2 regions of the Streptomyces sp. NPDC020996 genome follow, and region 2 is predicted to be linked to the other one. Evidence: riboswitches for the same ligand, from Rfam matches in the RefSeq annotation. Region 2 holds a riboswitch; the other holds the start of a gene.
What was found. Region 2 has a riboswitch for glycine ahead of gcvT (glycine cleavage system aminomethyltransferase GcvT). Riboswitches for the same ligand answer to the same signal wherever they lie in the genome.

Region 1 (7,617 bases), on a different contig from region 2:
CCTCGGCGAGACGTTCCTCCAGCTCGTGGATGAGGGTGAGGTAGCCCTGCGCCTGCTCCACGGGCACGAAGGGGTGCAGCTGCCCGAACTCGGGCCAGGTGATCGGCTCCATCTCCGTGGTCGCGTTGAGCTTCATCGTGCAGGAGCCCAGCGGGATCATGCCGCGGTCGAGCGCGTAGTCACGGTCGGCCAGGCGGCGCAGGTAGCGCAGCATGGCGGTCTCGGAGCGGTACTGGTGGAAGACGGGGTGGTTGAGGTAGCCGTCGGTGCGCAGCAGCGCCTCCGGCAGCGCGTCCCCGGCCGCCGCGTCCAGCGCCTCGACGTCGCCCTCGACGCCGAAAGCCGCCCATACGGCGTCCAGCCGCGCCCGCGTGGTCGTCTCGTCGCAGGCGACCAGGACGTGGTCGGCGTCGACGAGGTGCAGGTTGACCCCGCCGCGCCGCGCGGCGGCGACGACCTCGCCGGCCTTCGCCGGGACGCGGACGGTCAGGGTGTCGAAGTAGGCGCCGTGCACGACCTCGACCCCGCCGGCCCGGAGGCCCTCGGCGAGGATCGCGGCGTACCGGTGGGTGCGCCGGGCGATGCCCTTCAGCCCCTCGGGGCCGTGGTAGACGGCGTACATGCCGGCCATCACGGCGAGCAGCACCTGGGCGGTGCAGATGTTGCTGGTGGCCTTCTCCCGGCGGATGTGCTGCTCACGGGTCTGCAGCGCGAGCCGGTAGGCCTTGTGCCCGTCGGCGTCGACGGAGACGCCCACCAGACGCCCGGGCAGGCTGCGCGCGAACTTCTCGTGCACCGCCATGTAGCCGGCGTGCGGACCGCCGAAGCCCATGGGCACGCCGAACCGCTGGGTCGTGCCGACCGCGATGTCCGCGCCGAGCTCGCCGGGCGACTTCAGCAGCGTCAGCGCGAGCAGGTCCGCGGCCACGGTGACCAGGGCGCCCAGCTCGTGCGCCTGGTCGATGACCGGCTTGATGTCGCGTACGGCACCGGAGGCGCCGGGGTACTGGATGAGCACGCCGTTGATCTCGCGCGCGGCGACCTCGGCCGGGATGCCGTCGCTGAGGTCGGCCACGACGACCTCGACGCCCGTCGGCTCGGCGCGGGTCTCGATCACGGCGATGGTCTGCGGCAGCGCGTCGGCGTCGACGAGGAAGAGACCCTTCTTGTTCTTCCCCATGCGCCGGGACAGCGCCACGGCCTCGGCGGCCGCCGTGCCCTCGTCGAGCAGCGAGGCGCCGGAGGTCGGCAGGCCGGTGAGGTCGGCGACCATCGTCTGGAAGTTCAGCAGGGCCTCGAGGCGGCCCTGGGAGATCTCCGGCTGGTAGGGCGTGTAGGCGGTGTACCAGGCCGGGTTCTCCAGCACGTTGCGCAGGATGACGGGCGGGGTGAACGTGCCGTAGTACCCGAGCCCGATCATGGAGCCGAGCACCTGGTTGCGCTCGGCGAGCGACCGCAGCTCGGCGAGCACCTCCGCCTCGGTGCGCGCGCCCGGCAGGTCGAGCGCGCCGGCGTTCTTGATCACATCCGGCACCGCGGCGGCGGTGAGCTCGTCCAGCGAGCCGTACCCGACCTGGGCGAGCATCTTCGCCCGCGCTTCCTGATCGGGCCCGATGTGGCGCTGTTCGAAGGGGATGCCCTGCTCGAGCTCGGAGAGCGGAATGCGGTGGGCGGTCATTGCGGAGGCCTCCTGGTCTTGCGCGACCTTCGAGGGGCACCACGGCGCGGGTACCCGGACGGCCTCCCCCTCTGTCATCTCAACCTGAGAGCTTCACCGGGCCGCCCGAGGGCTTGCGGCTTGCACCGTCGGTGAGAGCGGAGGCCGTAGCGACACCCGCTCTGCTTTCCAGAGTGACCTCGTCCGTGCGGTACGTGAGCCTGAGAGATTCCGGGGAGGATTTGCTCCTTCGGCGCCTCCGGTGATGTCCGGAGGACTCTCCCGCACGGGGTCAGCAGCCGTTGCCAGGGTACCAGCGGGCACGACACCCCGGCCTTCGAGTGGCCGCCCGCCGCGTTGTGCTCTTTCGTAGTGATGACGAATGCGACCAGGAGGAGGGCCCGTGCAGACCGACATCGATCCGCGCAACCTGATCGGCCGCAAGGCGTTCGACCGCAACGGCACCAAGATCGGCACCGTCGACGAGGTCTACCTCGACGACGCGACCGGCATGCCGGAGTGGGCCGCCATACGCACCGGACTGTTCTCCCGGGACGCCTTCGTCCCACTGGAACCCAGCGAACTGGTGGAAGGCGCCCTGCACGTCCCCTTCGACCGCTCCCTGATCAAGGACGCCCCCGACTTCGGCGTCGGCCGCCACCTCTCCCCCGAGCAGGAACTGCAGCTCTACCACCACTACGGCCTGGACGTCGCCCCGCCGTCCGCCTTCGACGACGCCGACCACGACTTCGGCAGGCTGGCGGGCTCGGACGAGGCATAGGCCGACTTTCCGGCTCCCTGTTCCTGCGACCTCTCCGGTATCAGCGGCACCAGCGGCAGCGGATCGGCCGGCTCCAGGTCGGGGTCGTCGACCCGGAACGTCCGCACCCGCCCGGGCTGCGAGCCGGGCGTCTCGAACCGCACGGTCACCCGTCCGAGCCCGCTCCCCTGCACCCACCCGTGCCCGAACTCGGCATGCCGTACGTCGTGCCCCGCGGGCCACCGCCGCTCCGCCGGAGCCGTCTGCCGCTCCGCCGGCAGTTCCTCGGGCTCCTCCGTCTGCCCGCTCTCCCGTTCCCGCTCCCCGGCCGCCTGCGCGAACAGGTCCTCCTGCGTGTAGTCGGCCAGCCCGCTCACCCCCACCCCCAGCAGCCGCACGCCTCCCGTGGTGTCCACCGACTCCAGCAACCGCGCGGCGGCCTCCCGCACGACCGCCGGATCGTCGGTCGGCCCCCGCAGCGTCTCCGAACGGGTCAGCGTGGAGAAGTCGTAGCGCCGGACCTTCAGCACGATGGTCCGCCCGGACAGCCCGGCCGCGCGGAGCCGCCGTACGCAGCGGTCGGCCAGCCGCCCCACTTCCGTGCCCACCCGGATCCGGTCGTGGATGTCGACGTCGTAGGTGTCCTCGACCGACACCGACTTCGCCTCCCGCTCGGCCACCACGGGCCGGTCGTCGCGCGCCAGCGCCATGGCGTACAGGGCGTGTCCGTGGGCCTTGCCCAGCAGCCGCACCAGCTCGTCCTCCCCCGCCTCGGCGATGTCGCCGACCGTGGTGATGCCGGCCCGCCGCAGGTGGTCCCCGGTCGCCGGTCCCACGCCCGGCAGGATCCGCACCGGCATCGGCTCGAGCAGGGCCCGCTCGGTGCCCGGCTCGATCACCACCAGCCCGTCGGGCTTGGCCTCCTCGGAGGCGATCTTCGCGAGCATCTTGCAGGCGGCGAGCCCCACGGACCCGGTGAGCCCGGTCAGGCCCCGTATGTCGGCGCGCAGCCTCTCCCCCACCAGCCGCGCCGACGTCTCGTCCCAGGCGGCGTCCCCGGCCTCCAGGTCCACGAACGCCTCGTCCAGGCTCAGCGGCTCCACCAGCGGCGACAGCGCGTGCAGCAGCCCCATCACCTGCTCGCTGATCGACCGGTAGAGGCCGAAGCGGGGCACGAGGTACGCCGCGTTCGGCGCCAGCCGCCGGGCCTGCGCCATCGGCATGGCGGACCGGACCCCGAAGGCCCGTGCCTCGTACGACGCGGTGGCGACCACCCCGCGCGGCCCGAGCCCGCCCACGACGACGGCCTTCCCGCGCAGACTCGGCTTGGCTGCCTGCTCCGCCGAGGCGTAGAAGGCATCCATGTCGAGATGCAGGATCGTGGGCGCGGTTCTCACATGTCCGATGCTGCCCTACGCCACTGACAACGTCGCGGGCGCGAGGGGCCGGCCTCAGACCGCCCGGTTGCGCCGCCGTGCCAGCTCGTCCGCGGGGTTGTGCCCGACGAGGGTCTCGCCGGTGTCGACGCGCTCCCCGTGCAGCTGCGACAACGCGTTCTCCACGTCCCGCCACACCACGCCCACGGCGATCCCGAAGACGCCCTGCCCCCCTTGGAGCAACGCGTGGACCTCGTCGGGAGAGGTGCACTCGTAGACCGTGGCGCCGTCGCTCATCAGCGTCATGCGTTCCAGGTCACGGAAGCCGCGCTCGCGCAGGTGCTGCACGGCGGTGCGGATGTTCTGCAGCGACACCCCGGTGTCCAGGAACCGCTTGACGATCTTCAGGACGACGACGTCACGGAAGCTGTACAACCGCTGTGTCCCCGAGCCGTGGGCGGGGCGCACGCTGGGCTCGACGAGGCCGGTACGGGCCCAGTAGTCCAGTTGCCGGTAAGTGATGCCGGCGGCCGCGCAGGCCGTCGGACCGCGGTAGCCGATCTCCTCGGACGCCATGGACGTCGCCCCTCCGCTGCTCGGCACGGCCGCCGGTCGCTGCGGAACGTGGTCGGCCGCGCTGCCGTGATGGGGGTATTCCCCGCTCGCACGGAGCCGAGAGCTCGGGGAAGGGTACGGACCGCTCGCCCCGGGACCGTGTCCAGGGGCACCCCCAGCCGTACCGTCGCCGCTGCTTCTCACGCCGACCTCCGTCCTTGACCTGCCTTCTCGACGGTAGGCAGCCACCAGGGGTGCGTCAACGACCGCCACACTCGGCACGCCGAGTGATAATCACCCCACGAGTGGTTTCCCGCAGCCAACCGCGGGGAAAGGCTAGCCGAATGCACTCCGGGCAGGCCGCAGGACGCCCGCACCGACCGCCGGTCATCGCCCGCGGCCGCCCCGTGACCGGCCGGGCACCGGCCCGCGTGGCGCACCGGGGCGCCCGCCGGGCCGGCCACGCCTCACTGGCTGCTGGTGCCGAAGTCCTCCGGCGAGATCTGGTCGAGGAACTCGCGGAACTTCTCCACCTCGTCCTCCTGCTCGTCGGGGATCGCGATGCCGGCGTCGTCGAGCACCCCGTCGCTGCCGTAGATCGGCGTTCCGGTGCGCAGGGCCAGCGCTATGGCATCGGACGGGCGGGCGCTCACCTCTACCCCGCTGGCGAAGACCAGCTCCGCGTAGAAGACGCCCTCACGCAGGTCCGTGATGCGCACTTCGGTGAGCTCCTGGCCGACGGCCTCCAGCACGTCCTTGAACAGGTCGTGGGTCAGCGGTCGTGCGGGGGCCATGCCCTGCTGGGCGAAGGCGATCGCCGTCGCCTCCCCCGGCCCGATCCAGATGGGGAGGTAGCGGTCGCCTCCCACTTCACGCAGGAGCACGATCGGTTGGTTGGAGGGCATCTCGACCCGGACACCTACGACATCGAGCTCGTTCACACAGCAACCCTAGGCCGTGCCCGGGACGTTTGGGTAGTCGGGCAGGGAACGGGTGGCCGATCCGGCCGGGTGCGGCGGGTCCGCCTCACGGCAGGCGCACACCGAGCGCGGTCTGCACGAGCGCCGTGTGGAGCCTGACCGTGAGCGCGGCCAGCTCTTTCGTGCGGGCCTCGGCGTGGGCCCTGGTCTGCGGATTGCGGTGGCGCTTGAGCGGGGCCACCACCTGGTCGATGAGTCCGGCCTCACGGTCGGCCGCGGCCCGCATCGCCCTGAGGTGCCGCGGCTCGATCCCGAACCGGCCCAGTTCGACGACGAGCGACGCGACAGTGGCCGCCTCCGCGTCGTAGGCCCCGTCCGGCAGCGGAGCGACGAGCCCGTACGACTCCCACTCCTTGAGTTCCTCTTCCCCGATCCCGGCGGCCGCCAGCAGCTGCGCCCGGCCGATCCGGGCCGCCGTGGGCTGCTCGGCCCCCTCCTGGACGGTCTCGCCGTCCCGCTGCCGGCCGAGCGAGGGCAGCGGGACGGCCTCGCCGCGCTCCATGGCCTCCAGGTGCTCGCGGATCACCTTGAGCGGCAGATAGTGGTCCCGCTGCATCCTCAGGACGTGCCCGAGGCGCTCGACGTCCTGCGCGCTGAACTTGCGGTACCCCGACGGGGTCCGCCGGGGCTCGATGAGGCCCTCCGACTCCAGGAAACGGATCTTGGAGATGGTGACTTCGGGGAACTCCTCGCGCAGCGCGTTCAGCACCGTGCCGATGCTCATCAGGCCGCTGTCCGTGGCGGCGGCGCCGTGCCCGGCACCGCCGCTCGGTGATCGAAGCATGGACCTTCCCTGGGGGGTCTCCCCGGACCGAGTCCGGAGGAGGGTCAGTAGCCCTGCTGGCTCGCGTAGAAGACCAGCCGGTACTTGCCGATCTGCACTTCGTCGCCGTTGTGCAGCGCGACCTGGTCGATCCGCTCGCGGTTGACGTACGTGCCGTTCAGGCTGCCCACATCGGCGACCGTGAACGAGCCGTCCGCGGCGCGGCGGAACTCCACGTGCCGACGCGAGACCGTGACGTCGTCCAGGAAGATGTCGCTCTGCGGGTGACGTCCGGCCGTGGTCAGGTCGCTGTCCAGCAGGAAGCGGCTGCCCGAGTTCGGCCCGCGGCGCACGACCAGGAGCGCCGAGCCCAGCGGCAGGGCGTCCACAGCCGCCTGCGCCTCCGGGGACAGCGCCGGGATCGGCGTCTGGCCGGTGGCCTCGGCGTCATAGGCCTCGAGACCGGAGATGGAGATCGTGGACGTCGTCTCCGAGGGCCGCTCGGCGGCCGCGCCCGCCCGCAGCGGCGCGCCGCAGTTCGAGCAGAAGCGGCTGCTCTCCGCGTTGCGGTTACCGCACCTCGTACACACCAGGGCCGACATAGGGGAAAACCCTCCACCCGTACTTGAGGTTGACGGTTGCCCGAAACCTATGCCGCCGGACTGCGCAGGGTCAACAGACGCCGCGCCCTGGCCTCCGGAAATGTCCCCGCCCGGACCAGCGACCTGGTCCCGGAACAGCGGGCGCTGGCCCTCCGCATCGGACTGTGCGCGATGGCGGGCGGTCGCGTTGTCGCCGCCCTCTCGCGCGCTCTTGCCGAACAACTTCGCAAACAACTTCACGGGCGATTCCCCTTGACCGAAACAGACCCGCCCGTGGGGCAGGACGAACCCTGACTGCATACGCCGGCCGACCCGGACAACTTCACAACGTCCGTATCCACCAGACAGTTTCCACCACGCGCCACCCCTTCGGTGCGCCGACCCCCCGCAACCTCATGCCCCTGCCGGACGGCCCCCATGCACCGCCGGTTCACTGGGCGGACGACCGAGCGTAGTCAGGCTGCTTCGCAGCTCGCAAGGCGTCCACGACGATCTTGTCCGACCGCTCGACGGTAACGGTGGCCTGCTCCTTCTCGAGGGTCTGCACCACGCCTCCAGGGATGTTGAGCGCCGGCTCCAAGTCCTCCGGCTTGCCGATGACCTTGAAACGATAGGGCGCGTTGATCTTGTTCCCGTCGACGCTCACGCTCTTGCCCGAGTCCGTGAGGTACGTGCTCGCGACGACGCGCACGTCGTTGACCTGTATCGCCTCCGCGCCCGCCGCGCGCAGCTCCTGGATGGCGTCCAGCAGCATGTCGGCCTCGACCGTTCCCTTCGTGTCCTCGATGGTCATGGTGATGCCGGGGCCCTGAGCCGCCACCGTGCCCGCCAGGACGCCCAGTTGACGTTCCTTCTGGACCGTCTGTCTGCGGGCCTCCTCGGCCTGGTCCGAGCTGTTCTCCAGCTCGTCGCGCTGCTTCTCGA
Region 2 (7,617 bases):
GGCCGAGCACCTCCTCGAAGTCCGAGTTGGCCTTCGGCAGGTGGAAGACGATCGTCTTGTCGTCGGGCGTCTCGATCGACTTCAGACCCAGCTTGTCCTTGGACGAGTCCTTGTACGGGCCCTTGTACGTGCCCTTCGGGTCCAGGAAGTCCTTCAGGTAGGTCGGACCGCCGGACAGCACGTCCTGCGCCCACACGCGCTCTATGCCGTACTTGACGTCCTTGGACGTGATCGGCTTGCCGTCCTCCCACGTGACGCCGTCACGCAGGTGGTACGTGTAGGTCTTGCCGTCGTCGGTGACCTTGGCGAGGCCGTCCGCGAGGTCCGGGGTCAGCTCGGCGCCGGCCTTGCCCGGCTCCGTCTTGCCCGTGACCAGCTGACGGCTGTAGTAGCGGGCGAAGTTCCACATGAAGCCGTAGTAACCGCGCGTGGTGTCCCACGAGTCGGCGTCCTGGGCGCCACCGAACTTCAGCGTGCCACCCTTCTTGGCGAGCGATGCCTGGGCGACCTTGTTGTTGGCGGCGTCGAAGCCGGCCGCACCGGTCTTCGACCCACCACCGTTGTTGTCGTCGTCGCCGCCGCCGCCGCACGCTGCCGTGGTCAGCAGCGCGGCGACCGCGGCAGCAGCGGCCAAAGCCTGCTTACGCCGCCCTGAGGTGCGTTGGGTAGTCACGATCTCGGATCCTCCGGATTTGATGAGAGACCCCGTGCAGGTGCCACGGGACGCTTTGCGGTACGGCGGTTCAGCGGGAGCCCTTCGGGTCCAGCGCGTCGCGCACGCCGTCGCCGAAGAGGTTGAAGGCGAGGACGGTGATGAAGATCGCCACGCCCGGGACCACCATGTACATGGGGTCCGACTCGTAGTAGTCGATCGCGCTGGAGAGCATCTGCCCCCACGAGGACGTGGGCGGCTTGACGCCGACACCCAGGAAGCTGAGGGCCGCCTCGGTGAGGATGTTCGTGGGGATCATCATCGTCGTGTACACGATGATCGGGGCGACCAGGTTGGGCAGCAGCTCCTTGAACAGGATGTAGAACTGCCCCGCGCCCAGCGACCGGGCAGCCTCGACGTACTCGCGCTCGCGCATCGAGAGCGTCTGGCCGCGCACCACGCGTCCGATGTAGGGCCAGCCGAAGAAGCCGATGACCAGGATCATCACGAAGACGCGCACGCTGGAGCCGGTCAGGCCCAGCATGTTGGACGGCATGACGGAGACCAGGGCGATGGTGAACAGCAGCTGCGGGAAGGCCAGCAGGCCGTCCATCACGCGGCTGATCAGGGAGTCGACCCAGCCGCCGAAGAAGCCGGCGAGGATGCCCAGCACGGTGCCGAGGACGACGGCGACCACGGCGGACAGGAAGCCCACCAGGAGGGAGACCCGGGCGCCGTAGAGGATGCGGGCGAGGATGTCGCGGCCGTTGACCGGCTCGACGCCCAGCAGGTGCTCGCCGCTGACGCCGCCCAGCGAGCCCTTGGGGGTGCCGAACAGCGGGTCGATCAGGCTCTCGTGGTAGGCGTCCGGGTCCTGGCCGAGCAGGCTGGTGATCACCGGCGCGAGCAGGGCGAGCGCGATGAGGACGAGCACGACGACGCCGCCCGTGAGGGCGAGCTTGTCCCGCTTCAGGCGCTCCCAGGCGATCCGGCCCAGGGAGCGCCCCTGTACGGCCTTCGCTCCGGCGCTGGCAACCGCCGCTTCCTCGGCCGCGCTCGGGGCCGCTTCCGCGGTCGGCTCGTGCAATGGTGCCGTCATCTGGCAGGGACCCCTCTCAACCGGCGGTAGCCGGCCCGCACTTGCCGCTGTAGCGGCGTCTTCAGTCCGTCGTACACAGGGGCGAAGGCCCCTGGAGCGGGAGTCTTCAACGCTTTGGCGATCTGTTGCCAGACTTGACGGGGAAAGGATGCGTAAACGTGATGCGGGCTGGAGGGTTCCGTTATCCGGACAGTGGGTAGCGAGGGTCGGACAGGGACGGGTGTGACTATATGGGACACGGGAGGATCTTACGCCGCCATCTACGCGCGAAGAACAGCACCCCCTACGGGCGGGCTGTGAGGTCTCTCAGTATGCGCCGTGGGCCGGCGGATAGCCGTATCCGGCCGCCGGGGCCTGCGCGGGGGCCGCGTGCGCCTCACGGTCGTAGAAGGGGCGGGCGTTCGCCCGCAGCCACATCGCGACCGGGTCGTGGCCGTCGGACATCGCCACGGTCGACACCGGCAGTCCGTCCGGCACCGCCCCGATGGACTGCTGCATCATCGCCCGCACCGAGTCCACCGCGGGCGGCGAGGTGTCGTACACGTCCAGACCGATGGCGAGGTACGGCGCCCCGAGCGCGGGCTGCACCCAGGCGCGGCGCAGTGAGCGGACGGCCGGGGTACGGTGGGCGTTCTGCGCGAGCAGCGCGTAGAACTGCGGGATCTCGATCCCGGGCTCCGACAGGCGCAGCGGGCCCGCCGGCTGGCGGTCGAGGCCGGTGGCGATGCGGCGCAGGTCGAGCCAGGGGATGCCGACGCCGCCGCCGGGGGCGTGCGGGTTGAGCCAGAGGCCGTAGTGGTCGGGGTACAGGGTGCGGGCCACGTCGAGCCCGTCGACGACCTCGTACGATCGGTTCCAGCCACTGGCCGACAGCTCCTGCGCGGAGGTCACGCAGGGGGCGTAGCTGAAGCCGTCGACCTCCATGTTCCCGTACTGGGCGTCGGGGGATCCGGCCTGGCCGTGCCAGAGCAGCATCCAGACCTGGCCGGAGGACGGGGTCGCGAGCGCCCTGAGCAGCGCCTCGTAGGCGTCGTAGCGCCCGGGCGTCACCTGGCGCAGCATGTGCTCGACCTGGCCGGTCGTGGTGCCGCTGGCGCTCACCTGTACCGCCCCTCCTGAAGGTTGCTGCGGATATGGAACCAGCTTAAGCGCCCGGGGGGCCGGGGCCCCGCGACCGGCGGCGAGTACGTGTTCGCCTGGGCCGGTCGCGCGGCCTTCCCCGTCCCCGCGGGCAGGCCGCCCGTGCGGCAGCGGTTACCGGTGGTCCCGCGTGTAGAACGGCCGGACCTGGTCGCGCATCCAGACCGCCACCGGGTCGTCGGTCACGTCCAGCAGGACCAGGTTCACCGGCCACCGGGTGGGGACCTTGGCCAGCGCCCGGCCGAGGGCCTCCAGGGGCAGCGCCCTGAAGTCCCCCTCCCACTGGGACAGCTCCACGCCCACGAACATCGCCGGGTCCGCCGTCTCGATCGCGGCCAGGCAGCGGCGGGCCGTGGTGACGACGCCGGTGCCGGCGAACTCCTCGGCGGCCGCGGTGAGGAAGTCGACCGGGTCGTCCTGCCAGTCCGGTTCGAAGAGGCGGACGCGGCCGCCGGCTCCGGGGCCGTCCAGCGGGGTGCGGCCGGCCCGGCACAGCTCGGCCACCGCGGCCGGCGGGAGCGGGATGCCGACCACGCCGTCCGGGTTCACGGCGATGCCGACCTGCGGCGGCAGACCGCGGGCGAACTCGACGGCCGGCGCGATGGTGTACGACATGTGGTTGCCGACGACCTGGCGGAACTGCTCCTCCGAGCTGAAGACCGGCACGTACGCCTGTCCGTCGATCTCGAGGGTGGGCAGGTCGAGGGGGCCGCTGTCCGGGCCGCCGCCGTTGGGCAGCGGCACCCACACGAAGCTGCGCCCCAGCACCTCGACGATCCGCCCGCCGGCGGTGGGCACGCCGAGGGAGGCGGAGAGCACCTCCTCCAGCTCGTTGCCGGGCCATCCGCCGTGCGGATGGGGGTGCGCCTGTGCCGGTATGTCCGCGGGGAAGCCCGCCGCCGGGAAGTCCATCTGCCTACCGCCTGCTTGGAACCTGCTGTGGCTGAGAAGGCTAACGGGTCACGCCCGCCGAGCGGTCGGCCCATGAGCCCACGTCGGCCGCGGGCTGTACGACCGGGGCGCCGACGCGGACCTGCGGCGGCCACCGGTTGGGGGCCGACGGGTGGTGCGATGCCGGTGCCGGCGGGTTGCCGGTGCCGACTGCCCGGCGGCCCACGCGTGCAGCCCCGGTCGGCCGGGGAGGCCCGGCAGCACCGCCGCAGACCGGCCGGCGAACCGACGGAACCGATCGCCTGCCGGCCCCGACGACCCGGCAACCCACCCGAGCACCTGCCCCCGGACTGACGAGCACCGCCCGGCAATAACCGCCGCAGACCGGCCGCGAAACCGACAGGACCGATCGCCTGCCGGTGCCGTCGCCTTGCCTGCCGGCGCCGTCGGCCCGGCAATCCGCCCATGCTCGCGGCCCCGTTGGGCCGGGGACGGCCCGGCGCCGGCCGGAGGCCGGTCGCCATGCCGGCGGAGGCCGGTCCGGCCGACCGGTCGCAGCACCCCGGGAAGGCCGTCGGCCACACCGCCCGAGTCCGCCCGCAGGACTGCGGGGAACCTGTGTCGGGCCGGTGGAGGCCAGTTGGGTGCCGCCGCCGACTGCCCGGCAGTCGGCCCGTACTTGCCTTCCGGGCCGGCCGGAGGCGGTCCGGCAGCACGACCGGAGGCCGGTCGCCGTACCGCCGGGGTCGGCCGCGAGACCGGCCGAACCCGTCCGTGAGCCCCAGGAGCCGGCCGAGTCACCGAGCGCCCCGGCTCGGCGACACCGCCGAGTGGGCCGGGCGCGTGATGCCTGGTGGGCGCACGGCATGGTGCGAGGGGCGGTGGTGCGCGGTGCGGTGGTGCGCGGTGCGGTGGTGCGCGGTGCGGTGGGCGTGCGCACCGCACCGCGGCGGGTGGCGTCCGGCGGCGGACGCACGCGCCGCGACGGTTGGCCGGGCGCGGCGGTTGGCCGGAGGCAGTTGGTGGCCGGAGGCAGTTGGTGGCCGGAGGCAGTTGGTGGCCCGAGGCAGTTGGTCAGCCGGTGAAGGCGATTCTGCGGAGGGCGCCGGAGGCGGGGCGGTCCAGGAGGATCGCCGAGCCGCAGCCGTCGGGCAGATCGCCGCGTTCGACCGCGCGGAGCAGGCGGGACACGGCCGCGCGGTGCCGGGCGAAGGCGTAGCGGGAGACGCCGCGGCCCCGCTCCCGCTGGCCCTCCAGCGCGGCCTCGGGCGCGACGTCGAGCAGGAGCAGGTGGAGGGTGCCGCCGCGGCGGCGGGCCTCCCGGGAGAGCCAGCCGCGCACCCACGCCTGCGTGCCGCAGTCGTGCACGACGACGCCCTCGCCGGAGCGCAGGGCGCGGCGCAGTCCCGCGTAGTGGGCGAAGCGGACCAGGGGGCGGTAGACGGCGTAGGGCAGGAAGCGTGGCACGCGGCGCTCCCAGCGGTCGCGGGCGTCCTGGGAGTCGATGCGGACGCCCACCACCGCCCGCTTCATCAGAGTGGACTTGCCGCTGCCGGGCAGTCCGGTGACCACGACGACGTCGCGGGAACCGAACAGCAGGGCGTGCGGGCTGCGGCCGGGTCGCTCGCGCAGGTCGCGGACGACCGGCGCCGGCCGGGCCGCGCACCGCTCGCGGGCCGGAGCCGCGGGCTGGTCGGGCAGCGCGAGAGCCGAGGTCGTCGCATACGCCGTGGGCCTTGTCACCGTGATCGTCCTCCCTGCGGGGTTCAGAGAGCTTCTCCCCACCGAATGTAAAAAGAAGGTAATCCACACTGTCTCCCGGTTCGGTACGTTTACGGCCACAGGCCTGTCACAAGTAGCCGCCTGCCCACCATCCGGCGAGGCGTGCGATGATGTGCCCGCCAACTGCATACCGGCCGTTTGAATCCGCGCGGGAGAGTTCCCGGCAGCACGTAAGCGTCGCCGCGTTTCGCGTCGCCACGTGCGCCTCACCGGGACGCCGAAGGAGCAAGTCCCTCCCTTGAATCTCTCAGGCACCGTTACCGCGCGGGCGAGGCACATCTGAAAAGCGGGCCGCTGTCGACCAGCGGCTCCACCCAAGGTGCAAGCCGTGATCCCGTCCCTGGTCATGGCGAACCTCTCAGGTTCCGATGACAGATGGGGAGGAACGACCTCGCTTCCCCATGCTCGGCTTCGCTCGCATGGGGGGACCCCCATCGCCCTGGGAGACGACCGACCGATGAGCAGTACCGAACTCCGTCGCACCGCCCTCGACGCCGTGCACCGCTCGCTCGGCGCGACGATGACCGACTTCGCCGGCTGGGACATGCCGCTGCGCTACGGCTCCGAGCGCGACGAGCACAACGCCGTACGCACCCGGGCGGGCCTGTTCGACCTCTCCCACATGGGCGAGATCGCCGTCACCGGCCCGCAGGCCGCCGCCCTGCTCGACCACGCCCTGGTGGGCGACATCGGCGGCGTGCGGACGGGCCGCGCCCGCTACACCATGATCTGCCGCGAGGACGGCGGCATCCTCGACGACCTGATCGTCTACCGGCTGGCCGAGACCGACTACCTGGTCGTGGCCAACGCCTCCAACGCCCAGGTCGTCCTGGACGCCCTCGTCGAGCGCTCCGCCGGCTTCGACGCCGAGGTGCGCGACGACCGGGACGCCTACGCGCTGATCGCCGTCCAGGGCCCCGAGTCCCCCGGCATCCTGAAGTCCCTCACGGACGCCGACCTCGACGGCCTGAAGTACTACGCGGGCCTGCCCGGCACGGTCGCGGGCGTGCCGGCCCTGATCGCGCGCACCGGCTACACCGGTGAGGACGGCTTCGAACTGTTCGTCGCCCCGTCCGACGCGGAGAAGGTGTGGCAGGCGCTGACCGAGGCGGGCGCGCCCGCCGGACTGGTCCCCTGCGGTCTGTCCTGCCGCGACACGCTGCGCCTGGAGGCGGGCATGCCGCTGTACGGGCACGAGCTGAGCACGTCGGTGACGCCCTTCGACGCCGGGCTCGGCCGGGTCGTGAAGTTCGGCAAGGAGGGCGACTTCGTGGGAAGGGCGGCCCTTCAGGAGGCCGCCGACCGGGCCGCCGCCGAGCCTCCGCGGGTCCTCGTCGGCCTGGTCGCCGAGGGCCGCCGCGTCCCGCGCGCCGGGTACCCGGTGGTCGCCGGCGGCGAGGTGATCGGCGAGGTCACCTCCGGCGCCCCCTCCCCCACGCTGGGCAAGCCGATCGCCATGGCGTACGTGGACGCCGCGCACGCGGCGCCGGGCACCCCCGGGGTCGGTGTGGACATCCGGGGCACCCACGAACCGTACGAGGTCGTGGCGCTGCCCTTCTACAAGCGGCAGAAGTGACACCGTCGTAGCCGCGCGAGTGCCACCGTCGTAGCCGCGCGCGCGTGACACGGCGCACATCGCGCCTGCTCACGCACGTTCTTCGCAGTCCCCCACCCACCAGCAGTTCCCCGCGTACAGGAGAATTCAGGCCATGAGCAACCCGCAGCAGCTGCGTTACAGCAAGGAGCACGAGTGGCTGTCGGCCGCCGAGGACGGCGTCGCGACGGTCGGCATCACCGAGTTCGCGGCCAACGCGCTCGGCGACGTCGTCTACGCCCAGCTCCCCGAGGTCGGCTCCACGGTGACCGCGGGCGAGTCCTGCGGCGAGCTGGAGTCGACCAAGTCCGTTTCCGACCTGTACTCCCCCGTCACCGGTGAGATCACCGAGATCAACGAGGACGTCGTCAACGACCCGTCGCTGGTGAACTCGGCCCCCTTCGAGGGCGGCTGGCTGTTCAAGGTCCGCGTCGCCGAGGAGCCGTCCGACCTGCTCTC

Region 1: linked by a shared signal. The riboswitch ahead of gcvP (aminomethyl-transferring glycine dehydrogenase) and the one ahead of gcvT (glycine cleavage system aminomethyltransferase GcvT) in region 2 are both predicted to bind glycine.

Annotation. Positions count from the first base shown of each region.
Region 1 is NZ_JBFADM010000042.1:61,806-69,422, forward strand. Features, by position in the region: gene gcvP (aminomethyl-transferring glycine dehydrogenase) at 1-1,678, opposite strand, end outside; glycine riboswitch at 1,857-1,952, opposite strand; gene AB0G63_RS26030 (PRC-barrel domain-containing protein) at 2,061-2,438, shown strand; gene AB0G63_RS26035 (DNA polymerase IV) at 2,354-3,814, opposite strand; gene AB0G63_RS26040 (MerR family transcriptional regulator) at 3,869-4,552, opposite strand; gene AB0G63_RS26045 (bifunctional nuclease family protein) at 4,816-5,289, opposite strand; gene AB0G63_RS26050 (MerR family transcriptional regulator) at 5,375-6,112, opposite strand; gene AB0G63_RS26055 (FHA domain-containing protein) at 6,157-6,993, opposite strand; gene AB0G63_RS26060 (DUF881 domain-containing protein) at 7,124-7,617, opposite strand, start outside.
Region 2 is NZ_JBFADM010000053.1:46,773-54,389, forward strand. Features, by position in the region: gene AB0G63_RS29355 (ABC transporter substrate-binding protein) at 1-673, opposite strand, end outside; gene AB0G63_RS29360 (ABC transporter permease) at 744-1,751, opposite strand; gene AB0G63_RS29365 (enhanced serine sensitivity protein SseB C-terminal domain-containing protein) at 2,058-2,852, opposite strand; gene AB0G63_RS29370 (enhanced serine sensitivity protein SseB) at 3,006-3,803, opposite strand; gene AB0G63_RS29375 (AAA family ATPase) at 4,857-5,525, opposite strand; glycine riboswitch at 5,704-5,837, shown strand; gene gcvT (glycine cleavage system aminomethyltransferase GcvT) at 6,022-7,140, shown strand; gene gcvH (glycine cleavage system protein GcvH) at 7,274-7,617, shown strand, end outside.